Regions from separate parts of the Cronobacter malonaticus LMG 23826 genome, predicted to be linked through region 3. Evidence: predicted binding sites of a transcription regulator. Region 3 holds the regulator's gene; each other region holds the start of a gene.
The links. Region 3 encodes CRP, which controls carbon source genes, mostly activating them, when cyclic AMP is high. Its sites were predicted from a motif close to ATGTGANNNNNNTCACAT; they were not measured.
Positions count from the first base shown of each region.

Region 1: AFK66_RS20380 (enolase C-terminal domain-like protein) is a predicted target of CRP. The motif match lies at 4,357-4,374, and genes of this name have one in related genera.
Region 2: AFK66_RS13640 (GntP family permease) is a predicted target of CRP. The motif match lies at 5,596-5,613, and genes of this name have one in related genera.
Region 4: bhsA (multiple stress resistance protein BhsA) is a predicted target of CRP. The motif match lies at 3,931-3,948, and genes of this name have one in related genera.

Region 1 covers NZ_CP013941.1:70,875-78,240, forward strand. Annotated here, with positions in the region: gene AFK66_RS20350 (GNAT family N-acetyltransferase) at 1-437, opposite strand, end outside; gene AFK66_RS20355 (antibiotic biosynthesis monooxygenase family protein) at 539-862, shown strand; gene AFK66_RS20360 (hypothetical protein) at 855-1,253, shown strand; gene AFK66_RS20365 (ArsR/SmtB family transcription factor) at 1,226-1,951, shown strand; gene AFK66_RS20370 (alpha/beta fold hydrolase) at 2,033-2,854, shown strand; gene AFK66_RS20375 (PTS transporter subunit EIIC) at 2,901-4,274, opposite strand; gene AFK66_RS20380 (enolase C-terminal domain-like protein) at 4,554-5,753, shown strand; gene AFK66_RS20385 (GntR family transcriptional regulator) at 5,741-6,460, opposite strand; gene AFK66_RS20390 (TM2 domain-containing protein) at 6,659-6,952, opposite strand; gene AFK66_RS20395 (nuclear transport factor 2 family protein) at 7,091-7,366, shown strand, end outside.
Region 2 covers NZ_CP013940.1:2,889,466-2,896,831, reverse strand. Annotated here, with positions in the region: gene ahpF (alkyl hydroperoxide reductase subunit F) at 1-1,375, shown strand, start outside; gene uspG (universal stress protein UspG) at 1,549-1,977, opposite strand; gene AFK66_RS13650 (zinc-dependent alcohol dehydrogenase) at 2,220-3,461, shown strand; gene rnk (nucleoside diphosphate kinase regulator) at 3,529-3,939, opposite strand; gene AFK66_RS13640 (GntP family permease) at 4,091-5,467, opposite strand; gene AFK66_RS13635 (ABC transporter substrate-binding protein) at 5,866-7,131, shown strand; gene AFK66_RS13630 (carbohydrate ABC transporter permease) at 7,309-7,366, shown strand, end outside.
Region 3 covers NZ_CP013940.1:194,925-202,290, forward strand. Annotated here, with positions in the region: gene ppiA (peptidylprolyl isomerase A) at 144-716, shown strand; gene AFK66_RS20890 (YhfG family protein) at 824-994, shown strand; gene AFK66_RS00845 (putative adenosine monophosphate-protein transferase Fic) at 984-1,586, shown strand; gene AFK66_RS00850 (aminodeoxychorismate synthase component II) at 1,617-2,180, shown strand; gene argD (bifunctional acetylornithine/succinyldiaminopimelate transaminase) at 2,267-3,487, shown strand; gene AFK66_RS00860 (YccS/YhfK family putative transporter) at 3,488-5,572, opposite strand; gene crp (cAMP-activated global transcriptional regulator CRP) at 5,635-6,267, opposite strand; gene AFK66_RS00870 (OsmC family protein) at 6,578-6,985, shown strand; gene AFK66_RS00875 (phosphoribulokinase) at 7,030-7,366, opposite strand, start outside.
Region 4 covers NZ_CP013940.1:2,428,915-2,436,280, forward strand. Annotated here, with positions in the region: gene mfd (transcription-repair coupling factor) at 1-2,424, shown strand, start outside; gene ldtC (L,D-transpeptidase LdtC) at 2,559-3,533, shown strand; gene bhsA (multiple stress resistance protein BhsA) at 3,588-3,845, opposite strand; gene AFK66_RS11480 (TetR/AcrR family transcriptional regulator) at 4,095-4,724, shown strand; gene AFK66_RS11485 (glycine zipper 2TM domain-containing protein) at 5,366-5,905, opposite strand; gene AFK66_RS11490 (NAD(P)/FAD-dependent oxidoreductase) at 6,091-7,366, opposite strand, start outside.

The DNA of each region.
Region 1 (7,366 bases), on a different replicon from region 3:
TAGTCTGGCATGTCGGCGTCTGAAATGACGCTAAACCCCAGCCGCGCATAAAAGGGCTGGTTCCACGGCACGTTTCGGAAAGTCGTAAGCGTTAATGCACTTAGCTGCTTTGCCCGTGCATGGCAAATAGCGTCTGCCATCAGCCTTTTCCCAAGTCCCATTCCCTGACAGTCTCGCATCACCGCTACGCCCAGAATATGCAGCGCGCCGTCAATATAGTCGCCGTTAATAAACCCGACGGGAGCGTCATTCGCATTGACCACCACGGCGGAATAGCCCTGCTCACAAAGCCTGTGGTGTAAATCCTCAGGCTGAGCGCTATCAGATGCTACCCAGGCGAGCGCCGGGATCGTCTCAAAGACGCTGTCTGCCGAGCGCTCAATGGCCGCGAGACTGGCAATATCGCGTGTTGCGGTCTTTCTGATGCGAAATGTCATTTCTGGCTCCCTGTTATGCCGTATCCATATTTCGCCCGCGGGCGAAGCATCGTTTTTTCATCACTTTACACTGCAACGACATTCCGTGATGGAGAAAGCTCATGATAGCCGTTTTATTTGAAGCGCAGGCGCTGCCGGAGGCGCAGCAGCGTTATTTTGAACTCGCCGCCGCCCTTAAACCGCTGCTGGCGGATGCGCCGGGTTTTATTGACCTTGAGCGCTTTCAGAGTCTCACCGCGCCTGACAGAATTCTCTCACTCTCCTGGTGGGAAAGCGAAGCGGCGGTGCGCGCGTGGAAAGGTAACCTGATGCATCAGGCCGCGCAGCAGGAAGGCCGGGAACATATTTTCGCCCATTACCGTATCCGCGTGGCGCAGGTGCTTCGCGACTATTCCTCTGAGACAAAGGATAACTCACATGTATGATATCCACGTGATCATCAGTTACACGCCGGGCGCGCTGGCAACGCTCGGGACGCTGCTCGGTAAAAATGGCGTCGGCCTTGAAGGCGGCGGCGTCTTTTCACTGGCGCAGGAAAGCCATGCGCATTTTCTGGTGGAAGAGGGCGAAACGGCACGGCGCGTGTTGCAGGACGCCGGGTTTACGGTGCACAGCGTCACTCGTCCGCTTATCCGTAAACTGTCGCAGGCGCGGCCGGGCGAGCTTGGCGAGATAGCCCGCGCGCTCGCCGACGGCGGCGTGAATATTCTTGTGCAGTACAGCGACCACGCAAACCGGTTGATTCTTCTCACCGATAACCCTGAACAGGCGGAAAAGGTAACCAGACCATGGGCAATCCCGGACGACACTCCCTGACAGACGCCGACACCGCGCCAGACCTTGAACAGGCAATGTCGGGCGTCGCGGCGGCGATGGCCGATCCGTCGCGCGTCGCGATGCTTTGCGCGCTGATGGATGGCAGGGCGTGGACCGCGACAGAGCTTAGCGCGGTGGCGGATATCGCGCCGTCCACCACGAGCGCGCATCTCGCGCGGCTGCTCAGCCACGGTCTGGTGGTTTGCCTTTCTCAGGGGCGGCACCGCTACTACCGACTGGCGGGGCATGAGATCGCCGGGCTGCTGGAGACGCTGATGGGCGTTTCCATGAGCCCGCGCCGCCAGCCTGCGACCAGCACGCCCGGGCATTTACGTCATGCGCGCACCTGCTATGACCATCTGGCGGGCGAACTCGCCGTACAGCTCTACGCGTTTATGCTGGAGGAAAAATGGCTGTCACCGGACGGCGAGGCGCTCACCGAACGCGGGCGCGAGCGCTTTACGGCGCTTGGCGTGCCGCTTAATCCGAAACCCCGGCGCAAAGCGTGCTGCCCGTGTCTCGACTGGAGCGAACGGCGTTATCACCTGGGCGGTGATGCCGGTGCGGCGCTACTGACGCTCTTTTTGCAGGAAGGCTGGCTTCTGAGAATGCCAGGCTACCGGGAAGTGACTATCACTGCCGCCGGGCGCGCTGCGCTGCACCGCGTCTTCGCCATTCATAGTGCGGTAACAGTCTGAAAACCGCGCGATAATTCATCGTGCCGTCATGCAAACACTATACTTATCATCCCTGGACCATCGCGAAATGAGGAACCACTGATGAGCACGATCAAGACGCAGGACGGCACGCAGATCTATTACAAAGACTGGGGCGCAGGCAAACCGGTGCTGTTCAGCCACGGCTGGCCGCTGGATGCAGACATGTGGGATAGCCAGATGAATTTCCTGGCGGAGCGCGGCTACCGCGTGATTGCGTTTGACCGTCGCGGCTTCGGGCGTTCCGATCAGCCGTGGAACGGCTATGACTACGACACCTTTGCATCAGACATTAATGACCTCATTGAGGCGCTGGATCTTCACGATGTCACGCTGGTGGGCTTCTCCATGGGTGGCGGCGATGTGGCGCGCTATATCGGCAACTACGGCACGTCGCGCATTGCAGCGCTGGTGCTGCTGGGCGCCGTGACGCCCGTGTTCGGTAAAATCGGCGATTATAGCCAGGGCGTGGATCTCTCTGTTTTCGAAGGCATCCGCGACGGCCTGCGTAAAGACCGCGCGCAGTTTATCAGCGATTTCGCCGCAACGTTCTACGGCACCAACGCGGGCCAGACGGTGTCTGAAGGCGTGCTGACCCAGACGCTGAATATCGCGCTGCTGGCCTCGCTGAAAGGGACTATCGACTGCGTCACCGCATTTTCGGAAACTGACTTCCGCGGCGATCTGCAAAAAGTGGATGTGCCGACGCTGGTTATCCACGGCAGCAACGACCAGGTCGTGCCGTTTGAATCCACCGGTAAGGTGGCGGCGGAGATGATTGAGAACGCGGAACTGAAAGTGTATGACAACGGCCCGCACGGCTTTGCCGTCACGCATCAGGATCAACTGAACGACGATCTGCTGGCGTTCCTGAAATCCCTGTAAAACGGCTTTTGCTGGCCGGTTTTCCGGCCAGCGTATCACTCCGGCATTACGCCTCCCCGGAGGCCTCTTTCCCCACCAGCAGCGTGGTTAACACAAACGATATCACCAGCGCCATAACGACGCCTGCCAGCGCAAAGATAAAATACGGGCCGATGTAGGCGGGCAGACTAAAAATACTCGACAGAATGTAACCGTAAAGCCGCACGCCAAAGAACGCGATAAAGGCCGAGGCCAGCGAGCTTGCGATAGTCGCTGAAATAAACGCTTTTTTGTAGCGCGTCAGGACGCCAAAGAGTGCGGGTTCGGTAATGCCGAGCAACGCGGAAATCGCCGCGGAGAGCGTGACGGTTTTCTCCTGACGTTCTTTACTCAGACGCCAGATCGCAAATGTGGAGCCGGCAATGGCCATGTTCGCCATAAACATCATCGGCATCAGCATGTCGTAGCCACGATCGCTGAAGTTTTGCAGCGCAATCGGCGTCATGGCGTGGTGCATCCCGGTCAGTACGGCGACCGGGCGGATCGCGCCCACAATCAGACCGGCGAAACTCGCCGAGACGCTGAACAGCCCTTCGATAAACAGCGCCAGCCCTTTACCGAGCCAGATGCCAGTCGGGCCTATCACCACCAGCGCCGCCAGCGCGCCGATAAACAGCGTCAGCGTGGGCGTAAACACGGTTTTCAGCACGTCAGGCATGATGCGGTCGACCCAGCGGTAGATGTAGCTCAACGCCAGGACAGAGAAAATCACCGGGATAACGCTTGCCGAGTAGTTAAATACTGAGACCGGAATGGCATTGAGCAGCCAGAGCGCGCTGACCGCGCCTTCCTGATGCGTCGCCAGCGCTTTGGCGGCGTCAATCAGCGACGGATACATCAGGCACGCGGCGACGGCCGCCGCCAGGTATTCATTCACCTTAAAGATTCGGGCGGCAGAGACCGCAAGGAAAAAGGGCAGAAAGTAAAACACGCCGCTGGCGATAAGATCGATAATCACGACCGTATCGCTTCTGGCGGAAACCACTTTCAGGGCGACTAAGCCCGCCAGCAAGCCCTTGATCATCCCGGCTCCGGCAATCGCCGGCACAATCGGGCCAAATACGCCCGAGACAGTATCCATAAAAAGAGATACCAGACCTTTGCGCCCTTTTGCAGGAGCTACGGTACTGGCGTCACCGCCCAGGGCGCTGACCATCTGTTCGTACCAGCTATTCACCTTCGGCCCAATGATGACCTGAAACTGGTCGCTCTGAAGCTGCGCGCCCAGCACGCCGGGGAGCTTTTTGATCGCCTGCTGATCGACTTTATCATCATCAACTAAATCGAAGCGCAGCCGCGTCATGCAGTGCCAGACTTTATTAATATTCCCCTGGCCGCCGACCAGACGGATAATATTATTAATGGCTTCTTGCGTCCCCATAAAAACTCCTGCCGGATGTTGTTGTCGTTTTAATGTTCCTGTGAAGGATAATTAAACCTTTCTGACAAAACAAACCAATAAAAGTTGATACTGCTCACATCTTTCCTTCTGGTCTGGATTGAAAGCGGTGTAATGGTAAAATTGGTATGGTTTATTGATGATTTTAAGAAGAAATTACTGACCAAAATAAATAGTCAAAAAAAGGGTTTACCCGCCATTATTTTTAAGGTGATGATATTCGTATTGCGTATTCCCACAGTGCTGTAAAGGAGTTATTTCGTGACGCCTGTGAAAATCAAAAATATCGAATGTTTTATTACCCGCCCGGACAGACATAACCTGGTGACGGTCCGCGTGACGACCGACCAGGGCGTGACGGGACACGGCTGCGCCACGTTCCAGCAGCGGCCGCTCGCCGTTAAAACGATGGTAGAGGAGTATTTACAGCCGCTGCTGACGGGCCGTGATGCGAACAACATCGAAGATCTGTGGCAGATGATGAACGTTAACGCCTACTGGCGTAACGGCCCGGTAATGAACAACGCGATATCGGGCGTCGATATGGCGCTGTGGGATATTAAAAGCCAGCTTGCGGGTATGCCGCTGTATCAACTCTTCGGCGGCAAATCCCGTGACGCGATCCCGGCCTACAGCCACGCCAGCGGTGATACGCTGGACGCGCTTTTTGCGTCCGTGGATGCGCTCATCGAACAGGGGTATCGCCATATTCGCTGCCAGCTCGGTTTTTACGGCGGCACGCCTTCCGGCCTGCACGCGCCGGAAAACCCGACGCCCGGCGCGTGGTTCGATCAGCAGCAATATATGAGCAATACCGTCAATATGTTCCGCGCGCTGCGTGAGAAATATGGCTGGACGCTGCACTTTCTGCATGACGTTCACGAGCGTCTGTTCCCGCAGCAGGCCATACAGCTTGCGAAACAACTGGAGCCTTACCAGCCCTATTTTCTTGAAGATATTCTGCCGCCGCAGCAGAGCGCCTGGCTTGAGCAGGTGCGCCAGCACAGCTGCGTGCCGCTGGCGATGGGCGAGCTCTTTAATAATCCAAGTGAATGGCACGATCTGATCGTTAACCGCCGTATCGACTTTATCCGCTGTCACGTCTCGCAAATCGGCGGGATCACTCCGGCGCTGAAGCTCGCGCATCTGTGCCAGGCATTCGGCGTGCGTCTCGCGTGGCATGGCCCGGGCGATATGACGCCGATTGGCGTGGCGGTGAACACGCATTTAAACATTCACCTGCATAACGCGGCGATTCAGGAGTTTATCCCGCGCTCGGCCATGACGGACAAGATTTTCCCTGGCGCGCCGGAGGTGAAAGAGGGCTTTATCTATCCCCCGGTCAATGCCGGTATCGGCGTCGGGTTTAACGAAACGCTGGCGCGGGCGCATCCGGTGATGTATCGCCCGCATGAATGGACGCAAAGCCGCCTGCCGGACGGCACCCTTCACACGCCCTGATTCTGGCGGCGGGTTAGGGTGTCACGGTTATAGGGGATGACGTAGGTGCAGGTATAGTTGATATCAATAATATCGCTCACCTCAAACACGCGCCCGCCCTCCAGAATGCCGCGATTATTAATGTGCATGGCCGGGCTGCCCTTCCTGCAGCCCAGCAGTATCGCCTGTTCGCGGCTCACGCTCACGGCGCGGTAGGTGGTCAGCAGGTGTGAAATCGTCAGCCCTTTATTCAGCACATATTGCTGAATGGAATGCTCAATTACCTGTTGGTTAAGGTCAGGAAAATCCGCCGCCGGCATGCTGGAGATTTCCAGTTGAACCGGCGCGTCATCGACATAGCGCAGGCGGCAAAAATGCCAGATGAAGCTCTCTTCATCAATGCCGAAAATCTGCTGCGCCGCTTTGTCCGGGCGCTTTTTATGCAGGCTAATCATCCGGTAGCGAATTTGATCGAAGCGTTTTTCGGTAATCGAGTTATACACCAGCGGATTATTGCGCGCCTGCTCGTTGATCCAGGCGCCTGAGCCCTGAACAATCCGCACCACGCCGATGCTCACCAGCTTTTCCAGCGCCTGGCGAATGGTGAACCGCGATACGCCATATTCTTCCGCTAACTGTCTTTCAGGCGACAGCTTGCGCGGGCCGGGCGTGGTGTCCTGGTAGATTTTGCTGAGCAGATCCTGAGTTACGAACTCTGTTTTATTCATTATTTTTACCTGCATAACGTCGGCGGGGGAGCACGGGGTCAAGCGTATCATTCCATAACGCTTTTTTCAGGCTGGCGGGAGAAACGTGTGGAGGGTTAAGCATTGAATATGCGATGTGGGTAAGGCGCGAGGACAGCAGGACGTATAAAAGCCATTCCACACCAGCAGGGCAGGGAATGGCGTTAAGTTCAGGCGTTATCAGCCATATTTACGCGCAAAGTTTTCATCGGTATCACACAGATAAATGATGAATTCGACAAACGCGATAATCGAAGGAATAAAGGTCCAGCAGAAGATGAGATAAAGTAAGCCCTGCCCGATTTTCCCTAAATAGAATTTATGTGCTCCGAAACCGCCCAGGAAAAAAGCGAGTAACGCGGCGCTGATTCTGTTTTTATTCCCGCCAGTGAACTGCGTCGCACCGCACTGAGGGCAGGCTCTGGCCGATTCATGAATTTCTTTCCCGCACCCGCGGCAAAACACCATCGACATTTTGGTATCCTTATTGTCGTTATCGATTTCTACAAAACTATTGCTGTTCAGCACAATAATACGCGTTTAGTGCATTAAGGGATAACCCTAAATAAAGGGCTGAACGGCACTTATTTGCTGCGATCGAAAAGAGGCACCATGTTACTGGAAAGACTCATTACGCTCGAACAAAGCCTGCATGGCGACCAGCGACGCGACCGCGCCTGGCTTGAATATCTTCTTCACCCGCAGTTTTGCGAGGTGACACGCTCCGGCGTTCTGGTGAGTCGGGATGAAACGATTGACGCGCTGACACAGGAAACCGGCACCGCATGTATTGTGAGCGACAGTTTTACGCTGCTGTCGGTAAACGCCGGTAGCGCTATTCTGCGCTACCGCACGTGTACGCCCGAAGGCCAGCGGCCGGCATGGCGC
Region 2 (7,366 bases), 1.6 Mb from region 3:
ATTTTTGATTACTAACCCGGGTTCCACCCAGGGGCCGCGCTTTGCAGGCTCTCCGCTGGGTCACGAATTTACGTCGCTGGTGCTGGCGCTGCTGTGGACCGGCGGTCATCCGTCGAAAGAAGCGCAGTCGCTGCTTGAGCAGATCCGAGACCTGGACGGCGATTTCGAATTTGAAACCTACTACTCGCTCTCCTGCCACAACTGCCCGGACGTGGTGCAGGCGCTGAACCTGATGTCCGTGCTGAACCCGCGCATTAAACACACGGCGATTGACGGCGCGGTATTCCAGAATGAAATCACCGAGCGCAACGTAATGGGCGTTCCGGCGGTCTTCATGAACGGCGTGGAATTCGGTTCTGGCCGTATGACGCTTGCCGAAATCGTGGCGAAAGTGGATACCGGCGCTGAAAAACGCGCGGCGGAAGAGCTGAACCAGCGCGACGCTTACGATGTGCTGATTGTTGGCTCCGGCCCGGCGGGCGCGGCGGCGGCGATTTACTCCGCACGTAAAGGCATCCGTACCGGCCTGATGGGCGAGCGTTTCGGTGGTCAGGTGCTGGATACCGTAGACATCGAAAACTACATCTCTGTGCCGAAAACCGAAGGCCAGAAACTGGCGGGCGCGCTGAAGGCGCACGTGGATGATTACGATGTTGACGTTATCGACACCCAGAGCGCGACGAAGCTGATTCCGGCGGCGAGCGAAGGCGGCCTGCACCAGATTGAAACAGCCTCCGGCGCGGTGCTGAAAGCACGCAGCGTGATCGTGGCGACCGGCGCGAAATGGCGCAACATGGGCGTACCGGGTGAAGATCAGTATCGCACCAAAGGCGTGACCTACTGCCCGCACTGTGACGGCCCGCTGTTTAAAGGCAAACGCGTCGCGGTGATCGGCGGCGGTAACTCCGGCGTGGAAGCGGCTATCGACCTCGCGGGGATCGTTGAGCACGTAACGCTGCTGGAATTTGCGCCGGAGATGAAAGCCGACCAGGTGTTGCAGGATAAACTGCGCAGCCTGAAAAACGTCGACATCATCCTGAACGCGATGACCACCGAAGTGAAAGGCGACGGCACGAAGCTGACCGGCCTTGATTATCAGGATCGCGTAACGGGGTCTGTGAAGCATCTGGAAGTGGCGGGGATCTTCGTTCAGATCGGTCTGCTGCCGAACACCACCTGGCTTGAAGGCGCTATCGAGCGTAACCGCATGGGCGAGATTATCATCGACGCCAAATGCGAGACCAGCGTGAAAGGCGTATTCGCCGCGGGCGACTGCACCACCGTGCCATACAAACAGATTATCATCGCCACTGGCGAAGGCGCGAAAGCCTCCCTGAGCGCGTTTGATTATCTGATTCGCACCAAAACCGCATAAAAAGAAAGTAAGACACCTGCGTAAAAGCCGCCCTCAGGGGCGGCTTTTTTATTGGCGGTTTGGGTGGATGATCTGTTGTAACTGGCGGGTAAGCGCAGCGCACCCGCCACCCCGGCATTCAGTAGTTGTAGGGCGGGTAAGCAACGCGCACCCGCCAATACTCCTCCCAAAATTTAACGCACCACAAACACCGGCACGTGCGCGTGGCGTACCACGCTTGACGCGTTCGAGCCTAACAGGTGGGTGCTGATAGACGGATCGCGCGAACCAATCACCACCACGTCGGCGTGTAACTCTTTAGCCATCGCGTTAACTTCATCACGCACGCTGCCAAAACGCACATGGCTGCGCAGACGCGATTCCGGCAGGGTGAAATGCTGCTTCAGGGTTTGCAGGCGCTGGTTCGCCTCGGCCTCTAAATGTTCTTCAAAACGGCGGATATCGGCGGCGAAGCGGTGCAGGCTCAGATTCGCCGAGCCCGGCAGCACATGCAGCAGATGAATAATTCCCTCCTCCTGCGCCAGAAACTCCGCGTGGCGAATTGCTTTGTCGCTCAGCTCCATTTCAAACACATCTACAGGCATCAGAATGGTGTTGTACATCGTCACTCCTCCTTTAGCGGTTATCAACGTGCTTATTAAACCCTGTTTTTGTCAGGGATACTTTTATTGACCCGACAAATTTGTGTTTTTTTACGCAGCCGCTTTCGCCAGGAAAACTCTCAAAGCCGCGGCACTGGCGGCGGATCCGGCGGCTCGCGGCCCATCCCGACTACCCTTGGTGTAGACTAGATGAACTTTCGCACTGGAACCTCTCTCTTTTTACCGTCTGCCAGGAGGTCGTAATGAAGGCGTTAACCTACCACGGGCCGCATAACGTTAAGGTCGAAAATGTCCCGGACCCGATTATCGAGGCGCAGGACGATATTATTCTGCGCGTCACCGCGACCGCGATTTGCGGCTCCGATTTGCACCTCTATCGCGGCAAAATTCCGCAGGTTCATCACGGCGACATTTTTGGCCATGAATTTATGGGCGAAGTGGTGGAAACCGGCAGCGCGGTGAAGGACATTCGTAAAGGCGACCGCGTGGTGATCCCGTTCGTTATTGCCTGCGGCGACTGCTTTTTCTGCAAACTTCAGCAATATTCCGCCTGTGAAAACACCAATAAAGGCACCGGCGCGGCGCTGAATAAAAAGCAGATCCCGGCTCCCGCGGCGCTGTTTGGCTACAGCCACCTCTATGGCGGCATTCCGGGCGGCCAGGCAGAGTATGTGCGCGTGCCGAAGGGCAACGTCGGGCCGTTTAAAGTGCCGCCGGTGCTTTCTGACGATAAAGCGCTGTTCCTCTCCGATATCCTGCCGACGGCGTGGCAGGCGGTGAAAAACGGCCAGGTACAGAAAGGCTCTCAGGTAGCGATTTACGGCGCAGGCCCGGTGGGGCTGCTCAGCGCCGCCTGCGCGCGACTGCTCGGCGCAGAACAGATCTTTATGGTCGACCACAACGATTATCGTCTCGCCTTTGCAAAAGAGCGTTATGGGGTTATCCCGATTAACTTCGATGAAAATGACGATCCGGCGGCGTTTATTATCGAAAACACGCCGGGCAACCGCGGCGTGGACGCCGTTATCGATGCGGTCGGGTTTGAGGCCAAAGGCAGCCTGACGGAAACCGTGCTATCGAATCTCAAAATCGAAGGCAGCAGCGGCAAAGCGCTGCGCCAGTGCATCGCGGCGGTGCGTCGCGGTGGCGTGGTGAGCGTGCCCGGCGTCTATGCGGGCTTTATCCACGGCTTTCTCTTTGGCGATGCGTTCGATAAAGGCATCAGCTTTAAGATGGGCCAGACGCACGTGCACGCATTCCTGCCGGAGCTGTTACCGCTTATCGAGCAGGGCTTGCTGACGCCGGAAGAGATAGTCACACACTACCTACCGCTGGAAGATGCCGCGCGCGGCTATAAGATTTTTGAGAAGCGCGAAGAGGAGTGCCGCAAGGTGATTCTGGTGCCGGGTGCCGCGACGCCTGAAGCCGCGCGGGAGAAAGTCACCGCACTGATGAACGCGCCGTTACAGCCGTTGCAGCCGTAATTTTCAGCAAATAAAAACAGAAAGAGGATGCCCTGGCATCCTCTTATTTTTTGCCGCAGACGGGCGGTTAAAGGCGGTATTCGCCCGCCGCTTCCGGCTGGTAGAGCAACTCAAGCACTTCGATATGCGTTTCGCTGCCGTCCGGCAGCGGCCAGCGAATGGCATCGCCCACGCGCAGGCCAAGCAGCGCCGCGCCCACCGGCGCCATGACTGACAGCGCTTCCGGGCTGCTGCCCGCGTTTTGCGGATAGACCAGCAGGCGCTCGTAAGTTTCGCCGCTCGCCAGATCGCGGAATTTCACCCGGCTGTTCATCGTCACCACATCTTCCGGCATCGCCTGCGGGCTAACCATCCGGGCGCGATCCAGCTCATCGTTCAGTGCGTCAGCCACCGGCAGGCGCGCGAACGCCGGCTGCTCCAGCAGGCTGTCGAGACGTTCAGCATCGAGTTCGTTGATGATAAGGGCAGGTCGGGACATTTCTTACTCCATGTCATTGAATCAGGCGGCGTTTCGCCGCTAACAAGCGTCCAAAGAAAAACCCTCACCGTCAAAACGATGAGGGTCCGCGTCAGGGGATGATACTCAGCCTTGCGCGCCGTTTGAAGTGAGCCAGCTCACGAAACGCGGCTTAAAGCAGGATGCTCCCCACGGCTGCCAGCAGGAAGGCGATGGAGCCCAGCAGGGTTTCCATCACGGTCCAGGTTTTCAGCGTGGTTTTCTCGTCCATTTCAAGGAAGCGGCCTACCAGCCAGAAACCGGAGTCGTTGACGTGCGAGAGCACCGTCGCGCCGCCCGCGATGGCGATAACGATAAAGCAGAGGTCGAACTGGCTTAGGCCAGGCGTCGCCTGCACCATCGGCGCTACCAGCGCGGCGGTGGTGGTCAGCGCGACCGTCGCCGAGCCTTGCGCCACGCGCAGCGCGGTGGAGATAACAAACGCTGCGAGAATCACTGGCATACCGGTATCGGAAAGCACGCCCGCCAGCGCGTCGCCGATGCCGCTGGCGCGCAGCACGCCGCCGAACATGCCGCCTGCGCCGGTCACCAGAATAATCCCGCAGATAGGGCCAAGCGCGCCGTCGCAGATTTTCTCCAGGTGCTGGCGGCTGTGGTTGCGGCTGAACACCATCAGCGCGAAAAAGACGGTAATCAGCAGCGCGACCGGGGTTTTGCCAAGCATACGCAGGAAGTTCACCACGCTGTTATCGGCGCTGACCCAGCCCAGCACTTTGGCGGTATTGAGGCCGGTATCAAGGAAAATCAGCAGCAGTGGCAGCAGCAGGATGGTGATCACCATGCCGAATGACGGCGGGCGGTGCGTCGGATCGGCCTCCACTTCGCCAAGGAAAGAAGAGGGCAGCTTAATGTCGAATTTTTTACCGGCGTACTGGCCATACAGATAGCCGCCGAAATACCAGGTCGGGATCGCGATAATCAATCCGACAATCACCAGCAGGCCGATATTGGCGCCCAGCAGTTCGCTCGCCGCAACCGGGCCCGGATGCGGCGGCACCAGCGCATGCATGGCCGCAAACGCGCCCGCCGCCGGGAAGGCGTATTTCAGCGTCGAGCCGCCAAAGCGTTTCGCCACGCTGAAGATAATGGGTAGCATGACGACCAGACCTGCGTCAAAGAAGATCGGGAAGCCAAACAGCAGCGAGGCGACGCCGAGCGCGAAGGGCGCGCGATGTTCACCGAATTTGTTAATCAGCGTATCGGCCAGCACTTTCGCGCCACCGGACACTTCCAGCAGACGGCCTATCATCGCGCCGATGCCCACCAGCAGCGCGACGCCTGCAAGCGTACTGCCAAAACCGGTCAGCAGCGTAGGCACAACTTTATCAAACGGCACTTTAGTCAACAGCGCCACCACAATACTGACCAGGGTAAGCGCAAGAAAAGCATGCACTTTAAAGCGCATGATAAGTACCAGCAGCAGTACAACGGCCCCGGCAGCAATGCCAAGCAGCGTACCGGCGCTATAAGCGAAAGTGGTTTCTGTCATCGTTATTATCCTCAAGATGGGTACAGTGAAACCGTAGCCTGGTCGGCGGTTTTCTCACTGATACCGGTAACATGATACCGATAACATGTGGCGGCTTGTAAACAGGGTCTGTCATATTTATTAACATTTTGAGATCACCGTCAAACTCCCGCGCGACGGAGGCTTTTCGCTTTCCGTTACATATATCGCTTCACCGATCTGTCAAATTTTCCGGTACGTTTTTTTCAGCAAATCACCAGATTTGTTGGCGATATCCAGCTTTTTTGCTGTGAAGTCGCCGCGAAGTTGCCGCTATTCCATAACGTTAACTAGCTTAGGATCGTGATGATTTGCCGTACATCGCGCTGTAGGCGGCGGCGCAACGCCTCCGCACCCTGTTCAGTGCATAAGAGGACATCATGAAAAAGCTCACCTTCACTTTTCTGGCCGTCGCGCTGGCGGGCACAAGCCAACTGGCGTTTGCTGATACCCTGCGCATGGAATGCCCGGTGTCGCCCGGCGGCAAACAGTATTGCCAGTACATCAAAGAGCGCTTCGAGAAGCAGACCGGTAATCAACTGGAGTTTATCGAGTTTCCGGCGGCCTCCGATGAAAAGCTGGCGCTGCTGCAACAACTCTTTGCCGCTAAAGATGAAAAAGCGGTGGATGTGTTTCAGTCCGACACCATCTGGATAGGCCTGCTGGACAAGCAGACGCTCGATCTCACCGACGCGATGGGCGGGATGGAAAAAGACTTTTTCCCTGGCCCCTGGAAGAACAACACCGTCAACGGACGCCTGAAAGCGGTACCGTCATATATCGACACCGGCGTGCTGTTTTATCGCAAAGATTTACTGGAGAAATACAAAGAGCAACCGCCAAAAACGTGGGACGAGATGACGCGCATCGCCACGAAAATTCAGGCCGAAGAACGCAAGGCGGGGCATAAGAATTTCTGGGGGTACATCTTCCAGGGCAAATCTTATGAAGGGCTGACCTGTAACGCGCTGGAGTGGATCGACTCATACGGCGGCGGCACGTTTGTCGATGAAAAAGGGAACGTGACCATTAATAACCCGAAAGCGGCGCAGGCGCTGGATATGGCGCGCGGCTGGATGGGCAAGATTACGCCGAAAGGTGTTCTGGGCTACAAAGAGGAAGAGTCGCGCACCGTGTTCCAGAACGGCGACGCGCTGTTTATGCGCAACTGGCCGTATGTCTGGCAGCTATCTCAGGCCGACGACAGCCCGCTCAAGGGCAAAGTGGGCGTGATGCAGCTTCCCGCCGGGCCGGAAGGGCGTCAGGCGACAACGCTCGGCGGCTGGCAGTGGTCGATAAACGCCAATACCAAAAACCCGGAGGCCGCCATCGCGCTGCTGAAAATCTTAAGCGATGACGATTCGCAAATCTCGCGTCTCAAAATGCTCGGCCACGCGCCGACCCGCGTCGCGCTCTATGAAAATAAAGATGTGCTGGCTGTCGCGCCTGAGCTGACGCAGTTCCGCGATATTTTCGCGCAGGCGGTGCCGCGTCCGGCGACGGTGACCGAAGCGCAGTATCCGCGCGTGTCGAATGCCATTTTCAACGTGACGTTTAGCGTGCTGAACGGCAAAGAGGATGGCAAGAAAGCGACGGAAGATTTGCAAAAGCGCCTGACCCGCGCGAAGGGGGCCGGCTGGCGGTAAGCGCTGGATGACGTTGTGGCTGGCGGGTACGCTTCGCATACCCGCCCTGTGAACGCGTAACTGTTTTTGTAGGGCGGGTAAGCGAAGCGCACCCGCCGTGCGGCGTTAATCCCGATGCTCGCTCATCGGGGGAAAGGCAACACCATCGTGTCCGTCAACATACTCAACGGAGCGCCTATGAAATCCGATAGCCTTACGTCGCCGCCGTCTCCCCGGCGGCGCAACGCCTCCTGGC
Region 3 (7,366 bases):
TTCACAGAATTTCACGCATCAGATCCGATGAGCGCTTTTTCGCTGCGCGCTGGTACGTAAATCCAGGTAAATCGCTGGCACGTCATGCAATCGCTATTTAGAATCGACCCACTCGCTTTTTTCTGCTTCGTAAGGAATTCTTCATGCTCAAATCCACTCTGGCGGCTGTTGCGGCTGTATTTGCTCTCTCTGCCCTTTCTCCTGCCGCACTGGCGGCAAAAGGCGACCCGCACGTTCTGCTGACGACCTCTGCGGGAAATATTGAGCTGGAGCTGAACAGCCAGAAAGCACCGGCATCGGTTAAAAACTTCGTTGATTACGTCAATAGCGGTTTTTATAACAACACCATTTTCCACCGTGTGATCCCGGGCTTTATGGTGCAGGGCGGCGGTTTTACCGCGGATATGCAGCAGAAGCCGACCAACCCGCCGGTGAAAAACGAAGCGGATAACGGCCTGCCAAACGCGCGCGGCACGATCGCGATGGCGCGCACCGCAGAGAAAGACAGCGCCACCAGCCAGTTCTTTATCAACGTGGCGGATAACGCGTTCCTGAACCACGGACAGCGCGATTTCGGCTACGCCGTTTTCGGTAAAGTCGTGAAGGGTATGGATGTGGCGGACAAAATCGCCCAGGTTCAGACCCACGACGTCGGCCCGTACCAGAATGTGCCGTCCAAACCGGTTGTGATCCTCTCTGCGAAAGTCCTGCCGTAATCGTCTTCCTCACGCGGGCTATCCGGCCCGCGTCGCTTCTCCTCCCGGCAAACCCGTCTATTGCTGCTTATACTTGTGGCACACGGGGTTACGCTCAGGGAGGCAAAATGCCAAAGAAACTCACCGACAGACAAAAGTCCCGTCTCTGGGACGCGCAAAAGAATCAGAACTTCCAGGCCAGCAACCGGCTGGAAGGCATTGAGGTGCCTCTGGTGACCTTATCCCGCGAAGAAGCGCTGGCGCGCATTGAAGAGCTAAGGGGGCACTATGAGCGATAAATTCGGCGACGGGCGCGACCCTTATTTCTGGTCCGGCAGCGATGTGCTGCGCAACCGGCTGAACATTCATGCCGCGCAGGATCTACAACATGCCGAGCGCGAACTGACCTCGCTGCGCGCGGCGACGCTGGAACTCGGCCCGGTACAGCGCGGGCTGCCGCACCTGTGCGCTATTCACCGCCAGCTTTTCCAGGATATCTACGACTGGGCGGGCGAACTGCGTGAGATGGACATCTATCAGGGTGAAACCCGCTTCGCGCATTTCGAATATCTGGAGAAAGAGGGCAACGCGCTGATGCAGGCGCTGGAAGATGAGGACTATCTCATCGGTCTGGAGCCGGAGGCGTTTGTCGCGCGCCTCGCGCACTACTACTGCGAAATCAACGTGCTGCATCCGTTCCGTATCGGTACGGGCCGCGCCCAGCGTATCTTCTTCGAACAGCTGGCGCTGCATGCGGGCTACAGCCTTGACTGGCGCGGTGTCGATGTCGACGCGTGGCGCGAGGCTAACCAGGCGGGCGCGATGGGCGATCTGGCACCCCTTGAGAAAATCTTCGCAAGCGTAGTGAGCGAAGCGCGGGAAAGCGAGTAAACTGGCGCGGTTCTTTTTTCCGGAGCCGCCATGTTACTGCTTATCGACAACTACGATTCTTTTACCTGGAACCTGTTTCAGTATTTCAGCGAGCTGGGCGCGGAGGTGGTGGTCAGGCGCAACGATGAACTGACGTGCGACGATATCGAGGCGCTCGCTCCGGCGCGCCTCGTGATCTCTCCCGGCCCCTGCACGCCGAATGAGGCTGGCATTTCACTGGCGGCAATCCGGCGTTTTGCCGGTCGCCTGCCGATTCTCGGCGTTTGCCTCGGGCATCAGGCCATCGGACAGGCCTTCGGCGCGGCCGTGGTGCGCGCTGAAAAGGTCATGCACGGCAAAACCTCGGTGATTTCGCATAACAACAGCGGCGTGTTTGCGGGGCTTAATAATCCGCTGACCGTTACCCGCTATCACTCGCTGATTATCGACCGCGCCACGCTGCCCGCGGAGTTTGAGATAACCGCCTGGACGGATGCGGGCGAGATCATGGGCATTCGCCACCGCCACCTTGCGCTTGAAGGCGTGCAGTTCCACCCGGAAAGCATTCTCAGCGAGCAGGGCCATCAGTTACTGGCGAACTTCCTTACGCGCTGAATTTTTATTGCCTTTTAGTGATTTTTTATTCATATTTTGTGCTTATCTTTTCATGTGCGATGGCACATTTACTGGATGGGCATGAAATGGCAACTGAAAAAACAGCAATTACGCGCGCCACCTTTGATGACGTGATCCTGCCGATTTATGCACCGGCTGAATTTATTCCGGTGAAAGGCAAGGGCAGCCGCGTGTGGGATCAGCAGGGCAAAGAATATGTCGATTTTGCGGGCGGGATCGCGGTAACGGCGCTCGGCCACTGCCACCCGCGGCTGGTGGAGGCGCTGAAAGCGCAGGGCGAAACGCTCTGGCACACCAGCAACGTCTTCACCAACGAGCCTGCGCTGCGCCTGGGTCAGAAGCTGGTGGACGCCACCTTCGCCGAACGCGTGGTGTTTATGAATTCCGGCACCGAAGCCAACGAAACTGCGTTCAAGCTTGCCCGCCACTACGCCATTACCCGCCACAGCCCGTACAAAACCAAAATTATCGCGTTTTATAACGCCTTTCACGGACGTTCGCTGTTTACCGTCTCCGTGGGCGGCCAGGCGAAATACTCCGACGGTTTCGGCCCGAAACCGGCTGATATCATTCATGTGCCGTTTAACGATCTCGATGCGGTCAAAGCGGTGATGGACGACCACACCTGCGCGGTGGTGGTCGAGCCGGTACAGGGCGAGGGCGGTGTGACCGCCGCGACGCCGGCATTCCTGCGCGGCCTGCGCGAGCTGTGCGATGAGCATCAGGCGCTGCTGGTGTTCGACGAAGTGCAGTGCGGCATGGGCCGCAGCGGCAAGCTGTTTGCCTATATGCATTACGGCGTGACGCCGGACATCCTGACCAGCGCCAAAGCGCTCGGCGGCGGTTTCCCGGTCAGCGCGATGCTCACCACCCATGATATCGCCTCGGCGTTTCACGTTGGCTCGCACGGCTCCACTTACGGCGGCAACCCGCTCGCCTGCGCGGTGGCGGGCGAAGCGTTTGATATCATCAACACCCCGGAGGTGCTGGACGGCGTGGCGCATAAACGCGAGCAGTTCGTACAGCATCTGGCGCAGATTGGCGAGCAGTATGGCTTATTCAGCGATATTCGCGGTATGGGCCTGCTGATCGGTGCTGAGCTGACGCCCGCCTTTCACGGACGCGCGCGCGATCTCCTCTACGCCGCGGCGGCGGAAGGTGTGATGGTGCTGAACGCCGGGCCGGACGTGCTGCGTCTTGCGCCATCGTTGCTGGTGGAGAGCGCGGATATCGACGAAGGCATGGCCCGCTTCGCACGCGCAGTCGCGCGCGTGGTCAACGGTTAATCATTGTGGCTGGCTCAGGCGTCGTCTGAGCCAGATCCCGTGATGCGGGCGCTGACGCCACGCCACGGAAGAGATGGTATGCATGGTGCGCAGGTGATCGAGAATGCGCAGCAGATGATGTTCCATTACGCCCGGCGCTCCGTCCGGCAATACCTCTTCACCCTCCAGTACCGCCTCGTTTTGCGTATCGCCCGGCGCGTCATGCTCCAGCCGCTGCTGGCAGCGCTGTAGCGCAATCTCACAGGCCTGTAAGTAACGCGCTGCGGTTTCTGGCGTCAGCGTGGTTTGCTCGCGCGCCATCGTCGTTATCGCGTTAATGTGCTCGACAATAAACTGGCTGTGCGTCACCCACAGGCGCATATCCTCCAGATAACGGCTATTAAAGCCTGGCTCCTGCATGGCCTGGTTGAGCGAGTTATAGAGCGCGTTGTGCGCCTGGTTGACCTGCATACGCTGCCAGGCGAGCGGGCCGGGCTGCGGGTCGTCGCTCAGGATCAGGCGCAGCGCCTCCTGGTCAGCCTCCAGCGCGTCATGCGCGTTCTGGCGCAGCAGGCCGCTTTGCCACTGGGGCCAGAGCCAGACCATACCGCCAAACGCGATAAGACAGCCGGACAGCGTGTCTATCAGGCGCGCCACGATGTACTGCTCGCCGTTGAGCGTCAGGATTTGCAGCGAATAGACCGCCGTGACGGTAAAGCCAATCATCGCCCAGCCGTAGTGCCGCCGGATTATCAGATAACTGATTAACGTCACCAGCAGCATGCCGAGCAGGGTATAGCCCTGCGGCACTTTCAGGTGCAGCGTGATGCCCGCGATAATCAGCCCCGCCAGCGTGCCGCCCGCCCGGTGCAGGATACGCACGCGGGTCGCGCCATAGCCGTTTTGCGTAACGAACAGCACCGTCATCAGGATCCAGTACGGCTTCGGAAGCTGGAACGCGCTCCCTAACAACCCCGCCGCCGCCAGCATCACGCCCAGACGCGCGGCGGTGCGCAGCGCGGCGGATTTCAGCGACAAATAGCTTTTCAGCGCCCGCAGCAGCGGCAGGCGTCGCTGGCCGCTGTCCATCAGATCACGGGCGTATAGCGGGCGCTGGGTGCGCAGCACGCGTGCAATACGGCTGAAATGGTATTCGCAGAACTGGCCAACCGGGTTATCCGGGTGCTGGCGGGCGATTTTCGCCAGCGCCTCGACCTGCTTATCCATCGAGAAACGATGCGAATAGCGGTGGTAAAGAATATCGTCAGAAAGCGTGCGCAGCCGCGTGGCGACGGTCTGCGCCGTCCAGCGCAACACTGCTTCGGCATGGCTGCGCTCCACCAGTTTTTGCACTTCGCCGGGCTGATGCAGCGATACCGAGATATGCTCCTGGAGATCCAGCGCCACCTGGAACGTGCGTAGCAGGCGCTTGTAACCGTTTTGTTTAGTGGCGGAGAGCATCTGCAACTGCTGATAGCACTGGCTTATCTGATCCACCACTTTTTGCTGATGCACCAGCAGCGGCGGCAGCGCCTGTTCCGGCTCGGTGTGGCGCGTCAGCAGGCTATATTTGGCCTCGCAGTAGTCGGCGAGGCTTTTATAAATCAGGCTTAACGATTCACGTAGCGGCTGTTCGCGCCACAGCCAGAACCAGAAACCGTTAAACGCGCCATACCAGAGCGTGCCAAAGACATAGAGCAGCATGGGCTCCCAGATGGGCATATTGCCGGCGAGGCTTAATGTAAAGATGGCCGCGATGAGCGAGGCGGGCAGCAGACGCGCATGCAGCGGGCTGATTTCCGCCGTCACGCCGAGCAGTAGCGCCAGCATCAGCAAAATGAGCGGCAGCGGCACAGACTGCAACAGCAGAAGTTGCACCGCCAGGCTGCTCAGCGCAAACAGCGAGGCGCCGATGATCAAGCGTTTAAAAAAGCGTTTGTGCGGGGTATCGAGACCGGCAATGTTGCAGCAGGCGGGAACGAGTGAAAACAGTAACCCTTGTTGAAGATGGCCCAGCATCAACCCGACCGCCACCGGCAGGCTTAAGATCAGCGTTTGCCGTAAAGCGTAATTAATTTCAGGGTGATAGATAAGACGACGCCACATAGGGGAGAAGTATAGATACAAAAACGGCGTGTTACCGAAGCGACACGCCGTTTTTTGATTTTTTAGCGGGTTCCGTAAACCACGATGGTTTTGCCGTGGGCGGAGATCAGGTTCTGATCTTCGAGCATTTTCAGAATGCGGCCAACGGTTTCGCGAGAGCAGCCGACGATCTGGCCGATTTCCTGGCGCGTGATTTTGATCTGCATCCCGTCAGGGTGGGTCATCGCGTCCGGCTGTTTCGCCAGGTTCAGCAGGGTCTGCGCGATGCGGCCGGTCACGTCGAGGAAGGCGAGGTTGCCCACTTTCTCAGACGTGACCTGCAGGCGGCGAGCCATCTGCGAGGAGAGACGCATCAGAATATCCGGGTTAACCTGGATCAGCTGACGGAATTTTTTGTAAGAGATTTCAGCTACTTCACAGGCAGTTTTAGCGCGAACCCAGGCGCTGCGTTCCTGACCTTCCTCGAACAAACCCAGTTCGCCGATGAAGTCTCCCTGATTCAGGTACGAGAGGATCATCTCCTTGCCCTCTTCATCTTTGATCAGCACTGCCACTGAGCCTTTAACGATGTAATACAGCGTCTCCGCTTTTTCACCCTGGTGAATCAGCGTGCTCTTAGATGGATACTTATGAATGTGGCAATGTGACAAGAACCATTCAAGAGTCGGGTCTGTTTGCGGTTTGCCAAGCACCATGCGCGGTTATCCTCTGTTTTAAACTGGCTCCAAAGACAGGGCGCGTAACCCCTGTCTGGCTTTGCAATCATCATCTTCCCGGGTCCAGGGAAGTTGGCTGTCCGTGGACATCGCAGCCGATAAATTGTCTTCTCCTCTGCACACATGCGTAACATCAATGTATCGCCGCTGCATCCAGACTGTTTTAGCATAGCTTTTCTCAGGTGTCTCCTGTTGTCTCGTTTCAGCTTGACGCAGGTCGCCCTTCCATTGCCTCTGACGTCGCGCGCGCGTAATCTGTCAGAAAAATGAATAGCCTGGAGTGATTAACATGCATGCACGAGTGAAATGGGTGGAAGGGTTAACCTTCCTGGGCGAGTCCGCCTCCGGGCATCAGATCCTGATGGACGGCAACTCTGGCGACAAAGCGCCGAGCCCGATGGAAATGGTGCTGATGGCCGCGGGCGGCTGCAGCGCGATTGATGTTGTCTCTATTCTGCAAAAAGGCCGTCACGACGTGACCGACTGCGAAGTGAAGCTGACGTCAGAGCGTCGCGAAGAAGCGCCGCGTCTGTTTACGCATATCAACCTGCACTTTGTCGTAACGGGTAAAGCCCTGAAAGATGCGGCAGTGTCGCGCGCGGTGGATCTGTCGGCAGAGAAGTATTGTTCGGTAGCGCTGATGCTCGGCAAAGGGGTCAACATCACTCATTCGTATGAAGTGATTGAAGCGTCATGAGATGACGGGCGGCCCGGCAGGCGCAGCGCCACCGGGCATCGCCGTTACGCTATCTGTTTGCCTTCCATCAGCCGCTGCACCAGCGGCAGCATAATAAGCTCCATCGCGAGCCCCATCTTTCCGCCCGGCACCACCAGCGTATTGATATGTGAAATAAACGAACCCTGTAGCATCGCCAGCAGCCACGGGTAGTCGATGTTATCCAGATTGCGGAAGTGAATAACCACGAAGCTTTCATCAAGCGACGGAATGCCTTTCGCGGCGAACGGGTTGGAGGTGTCCACCGTCGGCACGCGCTGGAAGTTAATGTGGGTACGTGAGAACTGCGGCGTGATGTAGTTGATGTAATCTTCCATTGAGCGCACCACGGAATCCATCACC
Region 4 (7,366 bases), 2.1 Mb from region 3:
GAGGCGCTGGCCGACAAAGCCGCCAATACCAATCTCGGCTATCAACCGCTGCCGGATATCGCGGTGCAGGCGCAGCAGAAATCGCCGCTCGACAGCCTGCGTCGCTTTCTGGAATCCTTCACCGGCCCGGTGATTTTCTCGGTGGAAAGCGAGGGCCGCCGCGAGGCGCTCTCGGAACTCCTTTCGCGCATTAAAGTCATGCCGAAGCGCATTCTGCGGCTTGAAGAGGCGCAGGCGGGCGAGCGCTACCTGAGCATCGGCGCGTCCGAGCGCGGGTTTATCGATACCCTGCGCCAGCGCGCGTTTATCTGCGAAAGCGATCTGCTGGGCGAGCGCGTGACGCGCCGCCGCCAGGAGAGCCGCCGCACCATTAACCCGGATACGCTCATCCGCAACCTGGCGGAGCTGCGCCCCGGCCAGCCGGTAGTACATCTGGAGCATGGCGTGGGTCGCTACGCCGGGCTGACGACGCTTGAGGCAGGCGGCATCACGGCGGAATACCTGATGCTCACCTATGCCAACGACGCGAAGCTCTATGTGCCGGTGTCGTCGCTGCATCTCATCAGCCGCTACGCGGGTGGTGCCGAAGAGAACGCGCCGCTGCACAAGCTTGGCGGCGACGCGTGGTCGAAAGCGCGCCAGAAAGCAGCAGAAAAAGTGCGCGACGTGGCGGCGGAGCTGCTGGATATCTACGCCCAGCGCGCCGCGAAATCCGGTTTCGCCTTTAAGCATGACAAAGAGCAGTATCAGCTCTTCTGCGAAGGGTTCCCGTTTGAGACTACGCCCGATCAGGCGCAGGCGATTAACGCAGTGCTGAGCGACATGTGCCAGCCGCTGGCGATGGATCGTCTGGTGTGCGGCGACGTGGGCTTTGGGAAAACCGAAGTAGCGATGCGTGCGGCGTTCCTGGCGGTCGAGAACAATAAACAGGTGGCGGTGCTGGTGCCGACCACGCTTCTGGCCCAGCAGCATTACGACAACTTCCGCAATCGCTTCGCCAACTGGCCGGTGCGCATCGAGCTGCTGTCGCGCTTTCGCAGCGCCAAAGAGCAGGCGCAGGTGCTGGAGCAGGCCGCTGAAGGCAAAGTCGATATTCTTATCGGCACCCACAAGCTGTTGCAGAGCGACGTCAAAATGAAAGACCTCGGTCTTTTGATTGTCGATGAAGAGCACCGCTTCGGGGTGCGTCACAAAGAGCGCATTAAGGCGATGCGCGCCGATGTGGATATTCTGACCCTCACCGCGACGCCTATTCCTCGCACGCTCAACATGGCGATGAGCGGCATGCGCGACCTGTCGATTATCGCCACGCCGCCCGCGCGCCGTCTGGCGGTGAAAACCTTCGTGCGCGAGTATGACAATCTGGTGGTGCGCGAGGCCATCCTGCGTGAAGTGCTGCGCGGCGGCCAGGTCTATTACCTCTACAACGATGTCGAGAATATCCAGAAGGCCGCCGAACGGCTGGCGAATCTGGTGCCGGAGGCGCGCATTGCCATCGGTCACGGCCAGATGCGCGAGCGCGAGCTTGAGCGGGTGATGAACGATTTCCACCACCAGCGCTTTAACGTGCTGGTGTGCACCACGATCATCGAAACCGGCATCGATATTCCGACCGCTAACACCATTATCATCGAGCGCGCCGATCATTTTGGTCTCGCACAGTTGCACCAGCTGCGCGGCCGCGTCGGGCGTTCGCATCATCAGGCGTATGCGTGGCTGCTGACGCCGCCGCCGAAGGCGATGACCACCGACGCGCAGAAGCGTCTGGAGGCGATCGCGTCGCTGGAAGATCTCGGCGCGGGCTTTGCGCTGGCGACGCACGATCTGGAGATTCGCGGCGCGGGCGAGTTGCTGGGCGAAGATCAGAGCGGTCAGATGGAAACCATCGGCTTCTCACTCTATATGGAGCTTCTGGAAAACGCCGTTGACGCGCTGAAGGCCGGGCGCGAGCCGTCGCTTGAAGATCTCACCAGCCAGCAGACGGAAGTGGAGCTGCGGATGCCGTCGCTGCTGCCGGAGGCGTTTATCCCGGATGTGAACACGCGACTGTCGTTCTATAAGCGCATCGCCAGCGCCAAAAAAGAGCAGGAGCTTGAAGAGATCAAAGTGGAGCTTATCGACCGCTTTGGCCTGCTGCCGGACCCGGCGCGCAATCTGCTGGATATCGCGGCCCTGCGCCAGCAGGCGCAGAAACTTGGCGTGCGTAAAATCGAAGCTAACGAGAAAGGCGGCACCATTGAGTTTGCCGAGAAAAACCATGTCGATCCGGGCTGGCTTATCGGCCTGCTGCAAAAAGAGCCGCAACATTACCGTCTCGACGGGCCGACGCGCCTGAAATTCTTCCGCGAGCTGGAAGAGCGGAAAACGCGTATGGAATGGGTGCGTCAGTTTATGGCGCAACTCGCCGAACACACGCTGCCTTAACGCCTTCACGCCCCCGCGCAGGGTGTAACTTTACAATCCTTTGCAATCGTCCAGGGTTTCCCTGGACGAAGCCCCGCCATACTTCTCTCTTTATTCAGGAATTACAAAAGCTTCTCTGACTCTGGGATCTGTAAATGAAAAGAGAATACGCGCGTTTTTCTCGCTGGCTGTCATGGCTGGCGCTTGTCGCTGGTATGACGTTTGGCGCAAGCCAGGCGCTGGCGAATACTTACCCCCTGCCCGCGCCGGGCAGCCGGTTGATTGGTGAAACCCTCTATCACACGGTAGCGGACGACGGCGGCTCGCTGGAGGCCATCGCCAAACGCTATAACGTCGGCTTTCTGGCGCTGTTGCAGGCAAATCCGGGCGTTGATCCGTATGTGCCGCGCGCGGGTAGCGTACTGACCATTCCGCGCCAGATGCTGCTGCCGGACGCCCCGCGCGAAGGCATTCTGATTAATCTTGCCGAACTGCGGCTCTACTATTTTGCGCCGGGCGAGAACACAGTGACCGTCTACCCGATTGGCATCGGCCAGCTTGACGGTGACACGCTGACGCCGACCATGAAGACCACGGTGTCGCAAAAGCGCGCCAACCCGACCTGGACGCCGACGGCTAATATCCGCGCGCGTTATAAAGCACAAGGCATCGATTTACCGGCCGTGATGCCTGCCGGGCCGGACAACCCGATGGGCCACCACGCGATTCGCCTTGCGGCCTACGGCGGCGTCTATCTGCTGCACGGCACGAATGCGGATTTCGGCATCGGGATGCGCGTCAGCTCCGGCTGTATCCGCCTGCGCGATGACGACATCAAACACCTGTTCAGCGCAGTGCCGGTTGGTACGCGCGTCAATATCATCAATGCGCCGGTGAAAGCGTCTGTCGAGCCGGACGGGCGTCGCTTTGTCGAAGTGCATCAGCCACTGTCAAAGCGCATCGAGGACGATCCGAAAACGCTGCCGATCGTGCTGGACGCGACGCTCAACACCTTTGAAGCCGCCCCGCAGACCGATCGCGAGGTGATGGAACACGCCCTGCGCCTGCGCTCCGGCGTGCCGGTTAACGTTACCGCGCATCCCCTCACACCCGCCAGCGACGCCATCTGAAACAAAAAGGCCCTGTCCGAAGACAGGGCCTTTTTAATACGTGACCGTGACGGCTTATTTATAGATGACTGCGGTGCCGTGCAAATTGTTCGGGCCGTTGACAGAAGTGATACGGAACGATTTTGCGCCCATGTCGTCAGCTTTCTGCGCGAGTTCAGCTTCCAGCGAGGACAGGTTAGTCCCTGCGGTCGCGGTGATGGTGCCCGCTTTGTGCTGGCCGGCTGGCGTAGACTGCACTTCAACGGCGGCAACGCTTGCAAAGGATAATGAACTCAGTACGGCGGCGGCTAACAGTGCTTTAACATTTTTCATGAGGGTACCCTTTTCTTTTGCAATGCGGATTTGGTTGCGTGGTCGTTAACATCAATTTAATTAACGATCGATAGATAAATGATAGTTGTGATCTACATCACGTGTCAATATAATTTTTAACGATCGTTATATTAATCACTTGCACCCGGCTCCCCGCCTGCAACGCACTTCCGGCGCGGTTTTGCTGGTACTACGGGGGAAAAAAGGAGTATTTTGGGGGCAGGTTTACATAAGAGGTTAAACGGCACTATGACAACAGAAGCCCAAAGTTGCGCAAAAAAAAGCCGTGGCCGTCCAAAAGTGTTCGACAGGGAAGCGGCGCTTGATAAGGCCATGGCACTATTCTGGCAGCACGGTTACGAAGCGACGTCGCTCGCGCACCTGGTTGAAGCGACCGGTGCCAAAGCACCGACCCTGTATGCGGAATTCACCAATAAAGAAGGGTTGTTCCGCGCCGTGCTCGATCGCTATATCGCGCGTTTCGCACAGCAGCAGGAAACCCTGCTGTTTCACGCCGAAAAACGCGTCGACGAAGCGTTGCATGATTATCTGTGCGCGGTGGCCCGCTGCTTCGCCAGCAAAGAGACGCCCGCCGGCTGCTTTCTGGTGACAACCTCCGCTGCGCTGGCCGCCTCGTCAGAGGAGATAGCCGCCACGCTGAAATCGCGTAACACGCAGCGTGAGGCCATTTTGCTGCGGTTTTTTAGTGAGCGGCAGGCACTGAAAGAGATTCCTGAAAACACTAACCTGCCCGCGCTGGTACGCTATATTAGCTGCCTGGTACACGGCATGTCTGTCAGCGCTCGTGAAGGCGCCACCCAGGACGAATTGATTGAAATTGTGAATATGACTATGCGGTTATGGCCGCATTTGTTGTAAAGTATTTACCACACCCCGTGAGCGGCACCCGTCGCTCACTCTTCACATATAACTGCAAAGAATATCTTATTCCTTCTGGATCGCTTTTCCTGCCGATCATTAATAGGTAAAAACTGGCAAATATATCCTCCAGAATAGCTACTCTTTTACCGTTAAAGAAATGATTATTCGTGTGCTAATTAATTAGCACCATCAATTATTAGAACAGGAGCTATTTACGTCATGAAGACGGGGCCGTGCAGGGACGAGGACGTTTTTCCACACAGTATCCGTGGTGTATCGAGTTTCATATATGGACGACGCGAGACGCTTTTTGGCTATACACCTACAGAAGGAAGATGAACATGGCTTTGCTATTACCATTATTTAAGGTGTTAATAGTAATAACATTGTTATTTGGCCTTTGGTTGTTCTGCGGTGGTTCTATCCTTTTTGCATTTTTATCAGTGCTGATCACTGGTTTTATCTTATTCAGACAACACAATGCTATGTAATGGTTCTTAAACGCTCATGTTCCGCAGTACCGTGCGGCATGAGCGTTTTCATAACTCTCATTGGGTTACTTTCACCTGCAAAAACCAAAAAAAAGCCCCTCCGCCTGAGCGCAAGAGGGGCAATCGTTGCGTAACGCTATTTTATTTTCAGGTTTTCTGATTCAGAACCAGCTGTCCATTGCTGTCCAGTGGAATACGGCTGCCCGGATCGCTATCCATACGGATTTTGCCCTGCTCTTCGCCGATGCGGTATGTCACATCGTAACCCAGCATTTTCTCTGATTTGTCATACACCGTTTTGCAGCGCTGCTGCGTTGTGGTGTAGGTGTCGCCTTCCTGCAGATGGCCCTGGATCTGGTTGCCCGCATAGCCGCCGCCTAGTGCGCCGACGACCGTCGCGACATCTTTACCGCGCCCGCCGCCAAACTGATGACCGATGACGCCGCCTGCCACCGCGCCCAGTACCGAGCCGGTCAGGCGGTTTTCGTCCTGAACCGGACGGCGGTGCGTGACAGTAACGTTACGGCACTCCTGACGCGGCGTTTTCACCGTCTCTTTGATAGGGGTGGCTGAAACCACCTGGGCATATTTCGGCGAAGAACTGAAAACATCCAGACTGGCCACCGCCGCTACGCCCAGCGCAGCTGCTACCCCGATACCAATACCCGCTAACATTGATTTATTCACAGGAATTCCTCCCGGCTGTGCAATTAGTAACAATTTTGCAATTAAGGCCACAGGTGGGATATCGGAAAACGACTCAAAAAACAGGATAACGTGGGGCAGATCAGCGGATTGAGAGTTGTCTGAAGGGAAAATGTGACGGAAATAAAATGTCATCCGCCCCTGTGTAACAGAGGCGGATGTCGTGCTTAGTGCAGCTTGAGGCGCGGACGGATCACGCGGTTGATGCTGCCTACCAGCATCATCAGCCCGGTTTTAAAGTAACCGTGCAGCGCAATCTGGTGCATGCGATACAGCGAGATGTAAACAAAGCGCGCGATGCGCCCTTCGAGCATCATTGAGCCGCGCATCAGGTTACCCATCAGGCTGCCGACAGTCGAGAATTTCGACAGCGACACCAGCGAGCCTTTGTCTTTATAGACATACGGCTTAAGCGGCTTGTCTTTAATTTGTGCCAGGATGTTATCCAGCGCGCAGGAGGCCATCTGGTGCGCCGCCTGGGCGCGCGGCGGGACGAAGCCGCCTTCCGGACGCGGGCAGGACGCACAGTCGCCGATGGCGAAAATATCCGGGTCGCGCGTGGTTTGCAGCGTCTGCTCCACCACCAGCTGATTGATGCGGTTGGTTTCCAGGCCGCCAATCTCTTTCATGAAATCCGGCGCTTTGATGCCTGCCGCCCAGACCATCAGGTCAGCCTGAATAAATTCGCCGTCTTTGGTATTCAGGCCATCTTCCTGCGCGCTGGTCACCATGGTATTGGTGAGCACGCGCACGCCAAGTTTGGTCAGCTCATTGTGCGCGGCGCTGGAGATACGCGGCGGCAGCGCAGGCAGAATACGCTCGCCCGCTTCTACCAGCGTCACGTTCAGCGCTTCGTTGGTCAGCCCTTTGTAACCATAGCTGTGCAGCTGTTTCACCGCGTTATGCAGCTCAGCGGAAAGCTCAACGCCCGTCGCGCCACCGCCGACAATCGCGATATTGACTTTGCCGTTAGCGCCGAGGTTCGCGGAATATTTCAGGAACAGGTTAAGCATTTCCTGATGGAAACGGCGCGCCTGATGCGGGTTGTCGAGGAAGATGCAGTGATCTTTCACACCCGGCGTGTTGAAGTCGTTAGAGGTACTGCCGAGCGCCATGACCAGCGTGTCATAAGGCACTTTACGCTCCGCCACCAGCAGCTCGCCCTTTTCATCACGCAGTTCAGCAAGCGTAATGGTTTTGGCTTCGCGGTTGATGTCCACCACCGAACCGAGCTGGAACTGGAAGCCGTGGTTGCGCGCGTGGGCCAGATAGCTCAGCGCGTCGACGCCTTCGTCCAGCGAACCGGTTGCCACTTCATGCAGCAGCGGTTTCCACAGATGGCTGTGGTTGCGATCCACCAGCGTGACTTTCGCTTTCTTGCCACGGCCCAGTTTGTGGCCGAGCTGCGTTGCAAGCTCCAGCCCGCCGGCGCCGCCGCCCACG